Regions from separate parts of the Pectobacterium colocasium genome, predicted to be linked through region 3. Evidence: predicted binding sites of a transcription regulator. Region 3 holds the regulator's gene; each other region holds the start of a gene.
The links. The regulator PurR, encoded in region 3, represses purine synthesis genes. The targets are predictions, from matches to a motif close to CANGCAAACGTTTGCNTG.
Positions count from the first base shown of each region.

Region 1: a site for PurR is predicted at 1,264-1,281, ahead of purT (formate-dependent phosphoribosylglycinamide formyltransferase). Genes of this name have one in related genera too.
Region 2: a site for PurR is predicted at 2,645-2,662, ahead of tusA (sulfurtransferase TusA). Genes of this name have one in related genera too.
Region 4: a site for PurR is predicted at 2,787-2,804, ahead of purH (bifunctional phosphoribosylaminoimidazolecarboxamide formyltransferase/IMP cyclohydrolase). Genes of this name have one in related genera too.

Region 1 covers NZ_CP084032.1:2,226,538-2,231,249, forward strand. The annotation lists gene purT (formate-dependent phosphoribosylglycinamide formyltransferase) at 43-1,221, opposite strand; gene LCF41_RS10020 (S9 family peptidase) at 1,422-3,473, shown strand; gene LCF41_RS10025 (DNA polymerase III subunit theta) at 3,844-4,074, opposite strand; gene ftnA (non-heme ferritin) at 4,446-4,712, shown strand, end outside.
Region 2 covers NZ_CP084032.1:103,129-107,840, forward strand. The annotation lists gene LCF41_RS00425 (MFS transporter) at 1-1,049, shown strand, start outside; gene LCF41_RS00430 (DcrB family lipoprotein) at 1,098-1,664, opposite strand; gene LCF41_RS00435 (7-cyano-7-deazaguanine/7-aminomethyl-7-deazaguanine transporter) at 1,834-2,511, opposite strand; gene tusA (sulfurtransferase TusA) at 2,728-2,970, shown strand; gene LCF41_RS00445 (zinc/cadmium/mercury/lead-transporting ATPase) at 3,108-4,712, opposite strand, start outside.
Region 3 covers NZ_CP084032.1:2,837,252-2,841,963, reverse strand. The annotation lists gene LCF41_RS12690 (riboflavin synthase subunit alpha) at 1-308, shown strand, start outside; gene LCF41_RS12685 (class I SAM-dependent methyltransferase) at 370-1,239, opposite strand; gene purR (HTH-type transcriptional repressor PurR) at 1,441-2,466, opposite strand; gene cydH (cytochrome bd-I oxidase subunit CydH) at 2,844-2,933, shown strand; gene LCF41_RS12670 (C40 family peptidase) at 3,037-3,888, opposite strand; gene LCF41_RS12665 (Grx4 family monothiol glutaredoxin) at 4,230-4,580, shown strand; gene rnt (ribonuclease T) at 4,682-4,712, opposite strand, start outside.
Region 4 covers NZ_CP084032.1:251,698-256,409, forward strand. The annotation lists gene purD (phosphoribosylamine--glycine ligase) at 1-1,036, opposite strand, end outside; gene purH (bifunctional phosphoribosylaminoimidazolecarboxamide formyltransferase/IMP cyclohydrolase) at 1,055-2,644, opposite strand; rRNA gene LCF41_RS01140 (16S ribosomal RNA) at 3,249-4,712, shown strand, end outside.

The DNA.
Region 1 (4,712 bases), 610 kb from region 3:
GCCTTTTTTTATCTCATGCCTTACCCGGTTGGTGGCAGTCTATCAGCCGCTGACTTTTACACCTGCCGCGACGCGCTTAGCGATTGCCACTGCATCGTCCGTGGTTTCTGCGCTGGCTAATGCGACGCCCATGCGACGTTTACCGCTAATATCCGGCTTACCAAACAGGCGAATTTGCGTATGAGGGAGTAGTGCACTTTCCAGCCGCTGATAGCGCACATTATTGCTATCGAGTTCCGGTAAAATCACAGCAGAAGCCGATGCGCCATATTGACGAATTGCGCCAATGGGTAACCCCAGAAACGCGCGAACGTGCAAGGCAAACTCGGAGAGAGCCTGAGAAATCATCGTCACCATGCCAGTATCGTGCGGACGAGGGGACACTTCGCTGAAGATGACCTCATCGCCACAAACGAACAGTTCAACACCAAAGAGACCATAGCCACCGAGCGCTTTCACAACATCGCTTGCCATTTTTTGCGCGCGTTCTTGCGCCAGTGCACTCATCTGCTGCGGTTGCCAGGACTCACGATAGTCGCCATCTTCCTGACGATGCCCGATAGGCGCACAGAAATGAATACCGTCAACCGCATGGATGGTTAGCAGCGTGATCTCAAAATCGAAATTCACCAACCCTTCCACGATGACGCGCCCACCGCCTGCGCGTCCGCCCTGTTGGGCGTAGTTCCACGCTTGCGCTAATTGTTCCGCAGAGCGAATCAGGCTTTGCCCTTTGCCGGATGAACTCATGACCGGTTTCACAATGCAGGGATAGCCAATCGCATCTACTGCCTGACGAAAACTCTCTTCGCTATCGGCAAAACGGTAGGTGGAGGTAGGAACGCCGAGCGTTTCGGCTGCCAGACGGCGGATACCTTCACGGTTCATCGTCAGGCGTGTGGCTTCGGCGCAGGGAACAACATGGTGACCCTGCTTTTCCAACGTGACTAGCATGTCGGTGGCGATAGCCTCAATTTCCGGCACGATATAATCAGGACGTTCGGCTTCAACCAGCGCTTTCAATGCATCGCCATCCAACATATTGATGACGTGGCTGCGATGCGCAATCTGCATGGCTGGCGCATCGGCATAGCGATCGACCGCAATCACTTCGATTCCCAAACGCTGACATTCAATCGCCACTTCTTTGCCTAATTCACCGGAGCCAAGCAGCATCACTCGTGTGGCATCCGCACGCAGGGCGGTTCCAATCGTTAACATAACCTTATACCTGATCGGGTTGTGAAAAATGGCCGCAGTATAAACGAAAACGTTTGCGTGCGCATTAAAGAGGGCGTGCATTGGAATGCGGTGCGCAAAAGCGCACCAAGAGATAAGGCGGTGGCTTGGCATTACTGGGCAATCGTGCCACTCTTCTTGCAGAGTGAAAATTTTATGTTAAGACAACGAGATCCGACACGATGAAGACACCGCAAGCTGAAAAACGCCCCCATGTGATGAGCACGCATGGCGATACGCGTATCGACAATTATTACTGGCTGCGTGATGACAAGCGTGCCGATCCACAGGTGCTGGCCTATCTGGAACAGGAAAATGCCTATAGCGAGGCGGTAATGGCACCTCATGAGGCGCGCAAGCGGTCACTGTATGACGAAATGGTTAAGCGTATCCCGTCAACGGATATGTCTGTGCCGTATGTCAGAAAGGGTTATCGCTATCAAAGTCGTTATGAGCCGGGCAAAGAGTACGCCATTTATCTGCGCCAGCCCGAGCAGGCAACAGACGGATGGGAAACGCTGCTGGACGGAAATCAACGAGCAGAAGGGCACGAATTTTATAGCCTCGGAGCGCTTGAAGTTAGCCCGAACAATGCGCTGCTGGCACTTTCGGAGGATTTTTTATCCCGTCGGCAGTACACGCTTCGTTTTCGCGATCTGAACAGCGGTGAGTGGCTGCCGGATGTGATCGAAAATGTCACGGCGGGGGCGGAATGGTCGGCGGATTCGACGGTTCTGTATTACGTGCGCAAGCATGAGCAAACGTTATTGCCGTATCAGGTCTATCGTCATCGTCTGGGGAGCGATCCGGCACAGGATGAGCTGGTATATGAAGAGAAAGACGACACCTATTATGTCAGCCTGAGTAAAACGACATCAGAGCACTACATCACCATTTATCTCAGCAGCACGACGACGACGGAAGTGTTGTTGCTCGATGCGACGCACCCGGATGCTGTGCCGCAGGTCTGCATTCCACGCCGGAGAGATCATGAATATGGTATCGACCACTATCAGGGCCAGTTTTATCTGCGTTCTAATCGGGAAGGTAAAAACTTTGGTCTCTACCGTTCGGACAAACCCGATGAGCAGACGCTGGAAACGCTGATTGCACCACGTGAAAGCCGTGTGTTGGAAGGGTTTGAGCTGTTCCGTGACTGGCTGGTGGTCGAAGAGCGGGAGCGCGGTTTGACCAGCCTGCGCCAGATTCACTGGCATACGCAGGAAGAAAAAACGATCGCCTTTAATGACGCGAGTTATGTGACATGGCTGTCTTACAACCCGACGCCAGACACGGCCTTGATGCGATATGGCTATTCGTCAATGACAACCCCCAGCACGCAATATGAATTGAATCTGGATACGGGCGAACAGCAGTTACTTAAACAAGCTGAAGTGAAAGACTTCTCTTCGGACAATTACCGGAGCGAACGCGTATGGATCACAGTTCGAGATGGCGTCGAGGTTCCTGTTTCTCTTGTTTACCATCGCGATCATTTCAGCCCAGGTAAGAATCCGATACTGGTCTACGGCTACGGCGCTTATAGCCATAGTTTGGATCCGGATTTCAGTGTGAGTCGCTTGAGCCTGTTGGACCGAGGGTTCATTTTCGCCTTAACGCACATTCGCGGCGGTGGTGAGCTGGGGCAACAGTGGTACGACGATGGCCGGTTGCTCAATAAAATGCATTCCTTCACGGATTTCATCGATGTATCGCAGGCATTAATAGCAAAAGGCTATGGCGACAGGAAAAACATGTTCGCAATGGGAGGCAGTGCGGGAGGATTATTGATGGGCGCGGTGGTGAATATGGCGCCTGAACTGTTTAAAGGCGTTGTCGCTCAGGTTCCATTCGTTGATGTGCTGACGACGATGCTGGATGAGTCTATCCCATTGACGACCGGCGAGTATGACGAGTGGGGCGATCCGAATGAGCAAACCTACTATGACTACATCAAACAATACAGCCCCTATGACGGTGTTATCGCACAGCGTTATCCACATTTGCTGGTGACGACCGGGTTGCACGATTCTCAGGTGCAGTATTGGGAACCTGCGAAGTGGGTCGCGAAATTGCGGGAGGTCAAAACCGACGATCGTCTGGTGTTGCTGTACACCGACATGGATGCCGGGCATGGCGGAAAATCTGGTCGTTTTAAACGCTATGATGATATCGCGTTGGAATATGCTTTTCTGCTGATGGTGCTTGAAATACCTGAGGGCGATCGTGGATAAGAGATAAAGCGTAGCTATGAGGGTAAACCCAATCTCGGGTTTACCCGATTGGCACGGTGCATTACTTCGGTTACCAAAATTTAGGTTATCAATGAATACCTAGGTAATATCAGCCTGCGTTTTTTTCGCTTTTTTGTCAGCCCGCTTTTCGGCGGCTGTTCTTAGCGGTTTCTTCTTGCTGTTTTTTTTGCTATCCAGTCCTTTACTCATATCTTGCCTCGCTTGATAAAAGGTTAGGTTGCCACTCCATTAACCTCCTGTGCGGGCCGATATGCAAGTAGAAAATGGTTTTTGCTCTGTAAGAATGTAAACCGTGGAAAGGGATGGTTTCCACGGTACAGACGGCATAGACAGGAACGAGGAGGTAAGGCTATTTAGCCTTGGGCTCGTAGGGTAAACGCGAGAACTGAAGTGAGCGCTGGCGATAAAACATTACGCGTTCGCGAAAATAGTTACGTAGGTGCTCGGGCTGCTCTCTCTCAACGGCCTCTGGAATGACCGGCATATTGTAACGTTCTTTGAAGGCAACGCCTGATGCCGCCAAATCCACGTTAACTTTATCCATCTCCTCTTTGGACAACTCCGCCAGACTATAGCCCATACCATTTTCTCCTGCCGATTGATCACAGACTGATGTGCGCCACGGTAAAGTAGTGGCAGGAAAATGGCAAGTGTTCGCCTTATCATGTGGATGTTTATTATTCTTATTACGAAATAGGAATCATTTTTAATACGGAAATTTCATAAGTGATATAAAACGCGGTTGTTATTTTTGATAATAAAAATGATTCGCAATAATATATTCCCCTAAGAGGTAGTTGATAATAAATATCAATAACAATATTCGTAATGCATTGTTTTTGTTGTTTATTTTATTAATTAACTTGTGATGTTAATAAAGTGTTTTTTATTTTATTTTTTCAGGCATAATGCCCTGAATAATTTCACCTGCCGGGAAAATAGGGAGTTAATATGTTAAAAAAAGAAATGATTCAGAAGCTGAATGAGCAACTTAATCTGGAATTTTATTCCGCAAATTTGTATCTGCAGATGAGCGCATGGTGCGGTGACAAAGGTTTTGAAGGCGCATCCAGTTTCCTGAAGACGCATTCTCAGGAAGAAATGCAGCACATGCAGCGCCTGTTTGACTATCTGGACGACACCGGAAGCCTGCCTGTATTAGGCGCGATTGCTGCACCGCCGATTGATTTTGATTCATTGGCTGATGTCTTCAAGCTG
Region 2 (4,712 bases), 2.2 Mb from region 3:
GCTATAGCGCGTTCTGGGCCGGGCTGGTGATCAGCCTGCAATATTTTTCCACTCTGTTGAGCCGCCCGCACGCGGGGCGTAGCGCCGATGAAAAAGGGCCGAAGAAAATCGTTGTCTGGGGGCTGGCTGGCGTCATGCTGAGCGGGGTGTTTTACCTGCTGGCTGCCTTTAGCGACGCCTCGCCGGTGATTACGCTGCTGTTATTGTGTCTCGGGCGTATCGTTCTGGGGGCCGGACAGAGTTTTGCCGGGACCGGCGCGACGCTCTGGGGCGTTGGTGTGGTGGGTTCCCGACACATCGGACGCGTAATTTCATGGAATGGTATTGCCACCTACGGCGCGATGGCGATTGGCGCACCGCTCGGCGTCTGGCTTAACCATATCGGTGGGCTAAAACTGCTCTCCGTGTGCATTATCCTGATTGCAGCGGTGGCGATCCTCTTCGCGCTGCCGCGCCCGGCGGTGCAGGTGGCGCCGGGGAAAAAGATTCCTTTTCGCGAAGTGCTGGGGAAAGTCTGGGTTTACGGCATTATTCTGGCGATCGCCTCTGCGGGTTTTGGCGTGATCGCCACCTTTATCACGCTGTTTTATGCCGATCGGAACTGGGAAGGTGCCGCGCTGACGCTGACGATTTTCAGCTGCGCTTTTGTCGGTGCGCGGCTGGTGTTTCCTAACAGTATTCAACGGTTTGGTGGGTTACGCGTGGCGATGGCGTGCTTTGTGGTTGAGATCGTGGGGTTGCTGCTGGTCTGGGGCGCGACGCAACCGCTGATGGCAGAAATCGGCGCATTCCTCGCGGGGGCGGGTTTCTCTTTGGTGTTCCCGGCATTAGGCGTTGTCGCCGTTCAGGCTGTCTCGCCGCAGAATCAAGGTAGTGCGCTGGCAACCTATACCATATTTCTCGATTTGTCGCTGGGTGTCGTCGGGCCGGTGGCGGGGGGACTGATGGCCTATACCGGTATCGCCTCTATTTATCTGGCGGCGGCGCTGCTGGGACTATGCGGTCTGGCGCTGACGTGGCGGCTGGCTCAGCGGATCGCGAGCGTATAGAGAACAACAGTAGCCACCTCGGTGGCTACTGTCCGACGATAACACCGATTATTTCAGCTTCAGCGTGTGGATGATGCCTTCCGCTTCGGTTTGCGCCTGCTGCTGATTGCTGGCTGGCAGCGTGATCTGCAACGTCAGCAGTTGATTTTCCACTTTGCCCAACACGACAGAGGAATAAGCCTGCTGCCCGCTGCTGGTAATAATGCTGTCGAGCTGTTGCAGCTTCTTGCCGTCAACGTCGATGGTTTTGTTGGTCACGACCTGAAGGTTGGCGTCACGCGTGCGCTGTTGATCTTCCAGACGCTGCGCCAGCACGGTCAACTCTTCCGTGGTGTTGTCGCCCAGAATCACGATGACCGCTTTCTGCCCATTGTCATTGGCGTAAACGTGCATGTTGTTCGCCTGCGTCCCTACTTTGCCGCTTTGGTCACGCATGTCGGCGGGCAGGGTAAACGCAATTTTGCCTTCCATTAATTCAATATTCTGGCCTGCGCTGGCTTCTGCGGCAGGTTTATCTTGCGCGCCCGCTTTTGCGGCGTCATCCGTTTTGCCATCACAAGCAGCAAGCAGGCCGACAAGCAAGCCGACACCGAGGTATTTGATTACATTCGACATGGGATCCCTTTCTCTCGTTTTTGAACAGGTCATAACAGTATGGCACCCTATTCAGATAGCAAAAACAAGCATTTTGTTGTTGCAAACCGTTGTTGTTGCCTGCGTTATTTTTACAAAACGATGAGTGACTTAATGAGAAAAGGCGGCGCAAATGGCCGCCCGATAGGCATTAATGGTGGCTGCTGACAGAACGGTAGTTGGCTGAGTCTTTCTGCTCGCTCAGTCGTTTGAGTACCATGTTTAGCATCACGCCGTACATCGGCAGGAAGAACGCCAGGCTGATCAAAAGTTTAAAGGTATAATCCACCATCGCGATTTCAACCCAGTTTGCGGCCATAAAGGCATCGGTGCTGCGATAAAACGCGATGAAGAAAAAGGCCAGCGTATCGCTGAAATTACCAAATGCGATCGAAACGGCTGGAGCGATCCACCACGCACGTTTCTGGCGCAGCCGATTGAAGACGTGAACATCCAGAATCTGGCCGAGAACATAGGCCATGAAGCTGGCGCAGGCAATACGCGCTACGACAATATTCACCTGACTTAACGCTTCGAACGACTGCCACGATCCCTGATAAAACAGGGATGAAACCAGATAGGAAATCACCAGTGCAGGTACCATTACGGTCAAAATAATACGACGCGCCAGCGGTGCACCGAAAATCCGTACCGTCAGGTCAGTTGCCAGAAAAATAAACGGGAAGGTAAACGCGCCCCAGGTGGTATGAAAACCGAAAATCAATACCGGGAGCTGCACCAGATAATTACTCGACGTAATGATCAGGACATGAAACAACGATAGCCAGATCAGCGCCGTAAGCCGCTGCTGGGGAGTAAAACGATACATAATGTGACCTTTTTGGTTATTGGGGTTAGGGAACCCAAGAAATAACGTGCAGATTTATGCTGCAACGCGGCGGCATAATACGCAATTGCATCGCTAATGCAATGTGTTTTACCGGGAAAGGATGGTTGTTTTATGCGCAAACGTTGTCGTCGCTTGCGTCGGGAAATCCTCAGCGTAAACTAGGGCGGTTTTTTGATTCCAGCACTGAGAACGTTGATGACCGATCCCTTTACCAACCCGGATAAAACCCTTGATGCGCAGGGGCTGCGCTGCCCTGAGCCTGTGATGATGGTGCGTAAGACGGTACGCCAGATGGAAACCGGGCAAACGCTGCTGATTATCGCCGACGATCCGGCCACCACCCGCGATATTCCCGGTTTTTGCGTCTATATGGAGCATGAGCTTCTGGCGCAGGAAACCGAACAGCTTCCCTATCGGTATCTGCTGCGCAAAGGTTAATAATACTCAGTGCGTTATATCGTTCGTTGACGTGTGTGATTAGGAGAAACACGGGGATGAGGTTCCCGTAGGGAGGCCTCGCCCCGTGGTCGCTCCGTGTATCTCGATCCTTCAATTCACAGCCAGCAACGGTAATATCAGTCCTGTTTTCTCAATAGCCGCAGGGCGTTAGCGGTAACCAGCGCCGTTGCGCCGGAATCGGCCAGTACCGCCAGCCACAGTCCGGTAATGCCCAGAATACTGGTGACCAGAAAGACCGCTTTCAGCCCCAGCGCGATGGCAATGTTCTGACGAATATTACGCTGCGTCGCCCGCGACAGGCTAATCATGGCAGCCAGCCCGGTCAGGCGGCTGTGCGTTAAGGCCGCATCGGCTGTTTCCAGCGCCACATCCGTCCCGCTTCCCATCGCAATCCCGATCGTTGCGGCTTTCATCGCCGGCGCGTCGTTGATACCGTCGCCCACCATCGCGACAGCGTGCTGTTTGCTCAACTCGCTGACGGCCGTGACCTTATCGGCAGGGAGCAGACTGGCGCGGTAATCGATCCCTAATGTCGCCGCGATGGCCGCTGCCGCGCGGGGATTATCGCCCGTGAGCATCACGCCTCTGATCCCCAACTGCTGCAAGGCATCCAGCGCTTCACGCGCGTCGTGGCGTAGGGTATCGCTCAGCGCCAGTAAACCAAGCAGCTTGCCGTCTTCTTGTACCACCACGACGGTTTTCCCTTCGCTTTCCAGCGCGTCAATCTGCTGTAGCCCGTCGGCGTCGAGCAAGTCGGGCGCGACGCGAGTTGGCGCGCTGACCTGAATCCGTTTGCCGCCTATCGTGCCTTCCACGCCGACCCCCGCTAGCGCTTTGCGGTTTTCCGCCAGCGGCAGGAATGTGTTGCTGGATAACGCATGCTGGACAATGGCTTTGGCAAGTGGGTGATGAGAACCCGATTCCACGGCGGCGGTGCGTGTCAGCAGCGCCGTTTCGCTAATGCCTGCGGCGGGGAGCACGTCCGTTACCTGCGGCTTACCTTCCGTCAGCGTGCCCGTTTTGTCGAACGCGATGGTCTTGATGCTGCCCAGCGATTCCAGCACCGCACCGCCTTTAATCAACGCCCCACGGCGCGTAGCGGCGGCCAGCCCGGATGTAATCGCCGCAGGCGTTGAGATCACCAGCGCACACGGACAGCCGATTAACAGCAGCGTCAGACCGCGATAAATCCACTCTTGCCACGGCTGTGCCAGCAGCAGCGGCGGCACGAGGATCACCAGCAGCGACAGCAGCATGATGGCCGGCGTGTAATAGCGGCTGAACTTATCGAGGAAGCGCTCTATCGGTGCACGGCGTTCTTCCGCTTCTTCTATCAGTTGCAGAATGCGGTCGATCGCGCTGTTGCCCGGCTGTGAGACCACGCGCAATTGCACGACCCGATCGACACACAGGCTGCCTGCGGCAATTTTCTCACCCGGCGTACGCTCAATAGGGACCGACTCGCCGGTCAGGGCGCTTTCATCAAAGCTGGCGTCGCTGTTTAAGAGCTCCGCATCAGCGGGAAGGCGCCCACCGGGTGCGACTTCAATCACATCGCCGGGAACCAGACTGGCGACAGGCACAAGACGCCGTTGCCCGTTGACGATTGCCGTGGCGTCTTCGGGAAGCAGTGCCATCAGTGCCGTTACGCCCCGTCGTGCGCGGTTGGCCGCGTAAGACTCCAGGTATTCGCCCAGCATAAACAGCAGCAAGATGACCGT
Region 3 (4,712 bases):
TGAAGATTCAGGTTTCAGAGAATAACCATCAGATTTGGTTCCGTCTGGCAGATGACGCGCTGATGAAATACGTGCTGCATAAAGGCTTTGTCGGGATTGATGGCATCAGCCTGACGGTAGGGGAAGTAACTCGTGGGCGCTTCTGCGTGCATTTAATCCCCGAAACGTTGAACCGGACTACGCTGGGGCAGAAACGCCTGGGGAATCGCATCAATATTGAAATCGATCCGCAGACCCAGGCCGTAGTGGATACCGTTGAGCGTGTGTTGGCGAGCAAGCAGGCGAACGACCAGAGCAAAGAAGAGTAATTTCTGCGTTGCCTGATTCTGTAAACCGGACGAACAGCGTCGTCCGGTTTTTTCTCTTCTGCTAGCGTGAAACACGTACTCCTCCTTCGATCCCATCCAGACTGAATACCACTTGCCAGAGCTGGAGTGTTCTTGCTCTGAAGGCTCCAGCACAGAGGTTCAGGTAGTAGCTGAACATCCGGCGGAAGCGGTCATAGTTGCGCGGTCCGACGTGTTCAAACATGCCTACCGACACCACGCGGTCAAATTGCTGATCGAGATCGCGATAATCTTGTAGATCAATCGTGACATTCAGACTCTGACAACGCTGTTGTGCCAGCATCTGCTGTTCTCTGGAAATGGTGACGCCATAAACTGACACACCGTAGTGGCGTGCGGCGAATTCGGCAAGCCCGCCCCAGCCGCAACCGATGTCCAGCAGCGTCATTCCCGATTTGAGCTGGAGCTTTTCGCAGATCATCGCGAGTTTATCTTCCTGCGCCTGTTCCAGCGTCTGTGCTTGTTTCCAGTAAGCACAGGAGTATTGCATGTAAGGATCCAGCATCAGGGTAAAGAGGTCATTGCCTAAATCGTAATGTGCCTTGCCAACAATCTGAGCGCGTCTGCGGGATTGCGGATTCATGACACGTGAGAGGGCGACTCGCGTAAGATCGTGCAGACGGCGGGGCAACTTCGTTTCCAGCCCTGCACGCAGGACGCGATGGGAAAATATATCCAGTCGTTCACATTCCCACCAGCCCTCCATATAGCTCTCTCCCAGCCCCAGCGATCCTTCGCGCAGAACACGTTTAAAAAAACCAGGATGGGTCACGCGGATGTCAAAAGGGCGAGAGCCGTTGATGGTGATATCGGCGACATCCAACATGTCCTGCACGATGTGGAACCAGGGCGCGATATCGTCATCCCATTCTTCTGTATAAGGTAAACCCATCATGTCTCCTTAACTTTATGTAAAAGTATCGTAAAACATACCTGGACAGCACTTATCGCAGCCGACGTATCGGCTGTCACCAGAGAAAATGAAACGCGGTATTAAATTTAGAACTACTTCAGCCAGCATACAAGAAAATTGGCTGAAGCAGAGAGGGAAGCGGACAGGAATAAGAAAGTTGTCTGTATCGTGTCGTCGCGCTTAGCGGCGATAGTCGAGGTAAGGGCCGTCTGCCACAGAACGACGTTCAATTAACGTCGGATGGACTTCAATGACATGTGCATCTTCCCGCTTACTGGTAATGCGATCCAGCAACATCGCGAAGGCGGACTGCCCAAGACGCTCTTTCGGCTGATGAATGGTGGTCAGCGCCGGCGTAAAGAAACGCGCGTGGCGCACGTTGTCATACCCGATCACCGAAATATCCTGCGGCACGCGCAGACCCAGTTCGTCTGCCGCACAGATGGCACCCATCGCCATGATATCGCCACCGCAGAATACGGCCGTTGGTCGTTGTTTCTGCGCGAGAATCTGATGCATGGCTTTGTAACCGGATTCCGGCTCGAAATCGCCCTGAACCACCCATTCCTCGCGTACGGTGATGTCTGCTTCCTTCAGCGCTTTTAAAAAGCCGAGGTAGCGCCCGCTGCCAGTATTACGTTCTTGAATACCGGGAATGGCGCCGATATCCCGATGGCCGCGTTCGATCAGGTAGCGGCCTGCCATATAACCGCCTTCAAAGGCGTTATCGATAATCGTATCGGTAAAGTCGCTATGCATCTGGCCCCAGTCCATCACGACCATCGGGATGCTGCGATAGTCTTCCAGCATTGCCAGCAGCTCAGGTGGATATTCGGCACACATCACCAGTAAGCCGTCCACACGTTTTTGCGCCAGCATGGAGAGATAAGCGCGCTGTTTACCGATGTCGTTATGCGAATTACACAGCACCAGCGTGTAGCCTTTGGCATAGCAGCTGTTTTCGACGGCTTCGATGATCTCGGCGAAATAGGGGGCTTCGCTGGATGTAGCCAGCAAACCGATTGATTTAGTGTGGTTAACTTTGAGGCTGCGTGCGACGGCGCTGGGCGAATAGTGCAATTCTTTGATTGCCGCCCTGACGGCTGCCTTAGTCTCTTCGGCGACGAAACGTGTTTTATTGATCACGTGCGATACGGTTGTGGTGGAAACGCCAGCACGTTTTGCCACATCTTTAATCGTTGCCATCTAAAAATGACTCCTGAACTTACCTGTTACAGACGTAAGTATATTGTTAATCGTTTGCCTACGTTTAAAGTTCTTCTTCTAAGCTAAAAAACAGAATTTCAGAAGGAGAATGCCGAATGTTATACCGAAGGGATCTGGGTTGACGTTTTTCGACCGATACGCAGCGCTTTCATAAACAGCGGATTGTGTCCGATTTATCATGAAAGGGAAAGGGCTAATTTATACTATTAGTGATGCATTGGTCCGAGATTTTTCACTAAAATTATGAAAGAATCGTAATAACCCTATTGTTTGTGGTTTTAACCGCCTGGATGGGTTCGCAGTAAAGGGCGGTTTCCTCTTTCAGATAAAATTTGTTCGTTAATAAGGAGTGGTTTATGGATACAGATCTGAAGATGTCTTTGCTGACAACGGTTGGCGCACTGGCGATGATCATTGTGTTCAGTTTTGTTGCGGTGCTGAACTAACCGAACGATGCCTCTGTGTGATTTCCGTATTCAGACACGTTTATGCTACAGCTACATAAAACGTGTCTGAATCATTCTTCTTCTTCGATGCCGAATCCATTTCTCAACGAATTGTCTGTGGCGTTACTACGCGACGCGCGCCAACGTAGTGCTCCTGCCAATAATCTTCACTCAGTTTGCTGATACGAATATCTGAACCGGTACGCGGCGACTGGATAAATTTCCCTTCTCCCAGATAAACGCCGACATGATCGGCGGCACCGCGATTGTTGATGCGGAAGAAGACCAGATCGCCACTTTCCAGCTCGCTCTTTTTAATCGGAGCGGCATCACGCAGGTGATACATTTCATTGGCGGTACGTGGAATCTGGATCTTAACGACGTCTTTGTACGCGTAATAGACCAGTCCGCTACAGTCGAATCCGGTAAAAGGAGATGAGCCGCCCCAGTGGTAAGGCTTGCCTATTTGGCTCATCAACTTATTCATTGCTGTCGTTTTGGCATGTTGATAACGCTTTTTATGCGCCGCGCTCAGCGCCATACCTTTTTCTGTAGGCGCCGGATTTTTCTCCGCTTTTCCCTTGACCGTCGTTTTCTTCAGCCCGGTTTTGACTCTGGCCTGTGCGGTTGTCTGCTTTTCTTCTTCAGGCTTCAGCTTTTTGAGATTCTTTTTCACGAGTGCGGGCGTGCTGCTTTGCGTCCGTGACGGTTTTTTTTCTGTTGATTTGTTTACGCTGCGAGGTTTGGTTTTCGTGCTGACCGCGGTAGGTTCTGGTTTTTTGCTTTTGATCGGTGTCGGTGACTTCGCATTACCCTTTGTTTGACGGCTTTTCTTATTGGTTTCTTCAACGGCGCTTTTCTTTGGCGCAGAATGCGGGGTATGCGGTGCAGCCTGAACGACGTTCAGGGACAGATTGCTGAAAAATAATATAAAAAGAGTAATAAACAAGCGCATAATAAAAGTGACCGAACATAATCCTTAACTCGCTCAATCCGCACAGTATTCCTGAAAACGGCGGCATAAAAAAGTGGGCATGGTCGCTTTATTCATACAGAATAGTGAAAAAACGTTAATAGTTGTTTTTTCGATTGATTTATCAACGCTTTCTGGCGTTGATTTCATCAAGGGCGAATAACTTGCAGGGAAAATATCCCTACAAAAAATGGCGTTTTTTTGTGACTGGTGGCATCGGTACAATATCACTGAGTCAATGTCGCTGTCGTAGTACCTCTGACGGCGGCTCATGGCTAGCGTTTTGGACGTTAGCCATCCTATAAGTTTAAGGAAGCAAGAAGATGACGACACCGACAATTGAAAAAATTCAGCGCCAAATTGCTGAAAACCCGATTCTGCTGTACATGAAAGGCTCCCCGAAATTGCCAAGTTGCGGTTTTTCCGCACAGACAGTTCAGGCGTTGTCTGCATGTGGCGAGCGTTTTGCGTATGTTGATATTTTACAGAACCCGGATATTCGCGCTGAGCTGCCGAAATACGCGAACTGGCCGACATTCCCACAGCTGTGGGTTGACGGCGAGCTGATTGGCGGTTGTGATATCGTGGTTGAAATGTTCCAGCGTGGTGAACTGCAACCGCTGATCAAAGAAACGGCCGACAAGTACAAAGCACAGCAGGCCGATCAAGAGTAATGCGTTCTTAATGACGATGCTATACGTCATTACCGGAGCGTAAATCCTTCCAACGGGTGCCTTATGGCACCCGTTCTTTTATCTCTGATTTTCCCGTCTTTTTAGTCTTCGGCTGACGCGTCTTCCAGCGAA
Region 4 (4,712 bases), 2.3 Mb from region 3:
TGTAGTCAGCCGGGTAGCCGCCTGCGGCCAATACCACACCCAGAGACGGACGTTCATCCCAGATGGAATCTTTCTGATCCAGCGTGCCGTCACAGGCTGCCAGACACAGTTCCACCAGATCAGAGCGTAAGCGCAACATAATTGGCTGTGTTTCTGGATCGCCAAAACGACAGTTGAACTCGATCACTTTTGGCTGACCATCGGCAGAAATCATCAGGCCCGCATACAGGAAACCGACGTAGGTATTTCCCTCTGCGGCCATGCCGTTGACGGTTGGCCAAATTACCTGATCCATCACTCGCTGGTGGATTTCATCAGTCACGACCGGGGCTGGAGAATAAGCACCCATACCGCCAGTATTCGGGCCTGTATCTTTATCCCCAACACGTTTATGATCCTGACTGGTGGCCATTGGCAGCACATTCTTGCCATCCACCATCACGATGAAACTGGCTTCTTCGCCATCAAGGAATTCTTCCACCACGATACGGTGCCCGGCATCACCGAAGGCATTGCCCGCCAGCATATCCTGAATGGCGTTTTCTGCTTCCTGCAACGTCATGGCGACAATCACACCCTTGCCAGCGGCTAATCCATCCGCCTTGATGACGATAGGCGCACCTTTGCTACGCACATAGGCCAGTGCAGGTTCAACTTCGGTGAAGTTTTGGTATTCCGCTGTCGGGATGTTGTGGCGTGCCAGAAAATCTTTAGTGAAGGCTTTGGAGCCTTCTAACTGTGCTGCGCCCTGCGTTGGGCCAAAGATTTTTAGACCCGCGTTCTGAAATGCATCGACAACACCGAGAACTAACGGTGTTTCTGGGCCAACGATGGTTAAATCGATGTGGTTTTCCTGCGCAAAAGTGACTAACGCTGGAATGTCGGTTGCGGCGATATCGACATTGGTCAGCGCTGGCTCAAGCGCGGTGCCGGCATTTCCCGGAGCGACATAAACGCGTTTTGCCAGCGGTGACTGTGCGGCTTTCCAGGCCAGCGCGTGCTCGCGTCCGCCATTACCAATTACTAAAATGTTCATTTCGGTCAAGCTCCAGAATTAATGGCGGAAATGGCGCATGTCGGTAAAGATCATCGCAATGCCGTGTTCGTTGGCGGCGGCAATGACCTCATCATCGCGAATGGAGCCGCCCGGTTGGATCACACAGGTAATACCAACAGCTGCAGCAGCATCAATACCATCACGGAATGGGAAGAACGCATCAGATGCCATCGCGGAACCTTTTACCTCCAGCCCTTCATCACCTGCTTTGATTCCGGCGATTTTTGCTGAATAAACGCGGCTCATCTGACCGGCACCTATTCCGATGGTCATATTGTCGCGTGCATACACAATCGCATTGGATTTAACGAATTTAGCCACTTTCCAGCAGAAGAGGGCGTCGCGCAATTCCTGCTCGCTCGGCTGGCGTTCAGTCACGACACGCAGTTGAGAGGCATCGACCATGCCCAGATCGCGATCCTGTACCAGCAAACCGCCGTTGACGCGTTTGAAATCCAGGCCAGCAACGCGTTGCTGCCAATTGCCACTGATCAGGACACGTACGTTTTGTTTGGCAGCCGTCACCTTTAATGCGGCCTCGCTGGCGGATGGCGCAATAATCACTTCGACAAACTGACGGCTGATAATGGCCTGCGCCGTTTCTTCATCTAGCTCACGGTTGAAAGCGATTATGCCGCCGAATGCCGATGTTGGGTCGGTTTTATAGGCGCGTTCGTAGGCATCAAGAATTGAGCCGCCAATTGCTACACCACATGGGTTCGCATGTTTAACGATAACGCAGGCCGGTTCGGAAAATTCTTTCACACATTCCAGCGCCGCATCGGTATCGGCGATGTTGTTATAAGACAGTGCCTTTCCTTGTAACTGTGTAGCCGTCGCGACAGAAGCCTCACTAATATTCTCTTCTATATAGAAGGCAGCTTGCTGATGGCTGTTCTCGCCGTAGCGCATGTCCTGCTTTTTGATGTAGTTCAGGTTTAACGTGCGCGGGAAGTTACCTGATGGTTTATCGGTTTCACCGTGGTAAGGCGGAACCAGTGCGCCAAAATAATTGGCAATCATGCTGTCGTACGCGGCAGTATGTTCAAAAGCTTTAATGGCTAAATCGAAACGGGTTTCGTATGTCAGCGAACCTTCGTTGGTGTCGATTTCATTAATAATGGCACTGTAGTCGCTGCTCTTGACCACGATAGCCACATCTTTATGGTTCTTGGCGGCGGAGCGAACCATCGTCGGGCCGCCGATATCGATATTCTCGACAGCGTCTTCTAATGTGCAGTTCTCACGCGCCACGGTCTGGGCAAACGGATACAAATTCACAACCACGATATCGATCGGCTTAATGTCATGCTGCGTCATGATCGCATCATCTTGATCGCGACGTCCCAAAATACCGCCGTGTACTTTCGGGTGCAGAGTCTTTACACGCCCATCCATCATTTCCGGGAAGCCAGTGTAGTCAGAGACTTCAGTCACCGGCAAGCCAGCATCAGCCAGCAAACGGGCGGTTCCACCAGTTGAAAGAAGCTCGACGCCACGGTGGGACAGAGCTTGAGCAAATTCGACAATACCTGCTTTGTCAGAAACGCTGAGCAGAGCGCGGCGAATTGGACGGCGTTGTTGCATGATGATGTTATCCCCTGGATTTGGGTAGTCAGTAAAGAACGGTATGTGAATATCGTCTTTGTCAGAGCAATAATTGCGGAATAAAGAGAAATATTCAGTTAGCGTTCGCAAAAACACGACGATTTTGAACGAGGTGAATTGTAGCGAAAACGTTTGCGTGATGCTCGTCAATTTTTGAATAGAATGCTTTCTGTGGATAAGTTTGTGCAAAAATAGGTATAAAGCGGGGTTTTGCTGTGGAATGCAGCAAACAAACATTTTTCTTTAAAATACCTATTGCGGCCTGCCGAGAAGTCCCTATAATGCGCCTCCACTGACACGGCAACAGCGCAAACGCAGTTGTGATGACAGAAAAAAGATTTCATAAAGCAGTCAGCAATGACTTGACTTTAAAGCGGATTAGCATAGTATATGCGACCCGCGCCACGAGAGATTGTGGCACTGCTCTTTAACAATTTAATCAGACAATCTGTGTGGGCACTCACAAGACCGTATCTTGACGATATAAAAAGTCTTGAAGAGTGAACAACAGTAAATTCATTACGAATAAACAGTTTTAATTCTTTGAGCATCGCTGACGAGTTCAGCAAATCAAACAAATCTTAAATTGAAGAGTTTGATCATGGCTCAGATTGAACGCTGGCGGCAGGCCTAACACATGCAAGTCGGGCGGTAGCACAGAGGAGCTTGCTCCTTGGGTGACGAGCGGCGGACGGGTGAGTAATGTCTGGGAAACTGCCTGATGGAGGGGGATAACTACTGGAAACGGTAGCTAATACCGCATAACGTCTTCGGACCAAAGCGGGGGACCTTCGGGCCTCGCGCCATCAGATGTGCCCAGATGGGATTAGCTGGTAGGTGAGGTAATGGCTCACCTAGGCGACGATCCCTAGCTGGTCTGAGAGGATGACCAGCCACACTGGAACTGAGACACGGTCCAGACTCCTACGGGAGGCAGCAGTGGGGAATATTGCACAATGGGCGCAAGCCTGATGCAGCCATGCCGCGTGTGTGAAGAAGGCCTTCGGGTTGTAAAGCACTTTCAGCGGGGAGGAAGGCGGTGAGATTAATACTCTCACCGATTGACGTTACCCGCAGAAGAAGCACCGGCTAACTCCGTGCCAGCAGCCGCGGTAATACGGAGGGTGCAAGCGTTAATCGGAATGACTGGGCGTAAAGCGCACGCAGGCGGTTTGTTAAGTCAGATGTGAAATCCCCGAGCTTAACTTGGGAACTGCATTTGAAACTGGCAAGCTAGAGTCTTGTAGAGGGGGGTAGAATTCCAGGTGTAGCGGTGAAATGCGTAGAGATCTGGAGGAATACCGGTGGCGAAGGCGGCCCCCTGGACAAAGACTGACGCTCAGGTGCGAAAGCGTGGGGAGCAAACAGGATTAGATACCCTGGTAGTCCACGCTGTAAACGATGTCGATTTGGAGGTTGTGCCCTTGAGGCGTGGCTTCCGGAGCTAACGCGTTAAATCGACCGCCTGGGGAGTACGGCCGCAAGGTTAAAACTCAAATGAATTGACGGGGGCCCGCACAAGCGGTGGAGCATGTGGTTTAATTCGATGCAACGCGAAGAACCTTACCTACTCTTGACATCCAGAGAACTTAGCAGAGATGCTTTGGTGCCTTCGGGAACTCTGAGACAGGTGCTGCATGGCTGTCGTCAGCTCGTGTTGTGAAATGTTGGGTTAAGTCCCGCAACGAGCGCAACCCTTATCCTTTGTTGCCAGCGGTTAGGCCGGGAACTCAAAGGAGACTGCCAGTGATAAACTGGAGGAAGGTGGGGATGACGTCAAGTCATCATGGCCCTTACGAGTAGGGCTACACACGTGCTACAATGGCGTATACAAAGAGAAGCGACCTCGCGAGAGCAAGCGGACCTCATAAAGTACGTCGTAGTCCGGATTGGAGTCTGCAACTCGACTCCATGAAGTCGGAATCGCTAGTAATCGTAGATCAGAATGCTACGGTGAATACGTTCCCGGGCCTTGTACACACCGCCCGTCACACCATGGGAGTGGGTTGCAAAAGAAGTAGGTAGCTTAACCTTCGGGAGGGCGCTT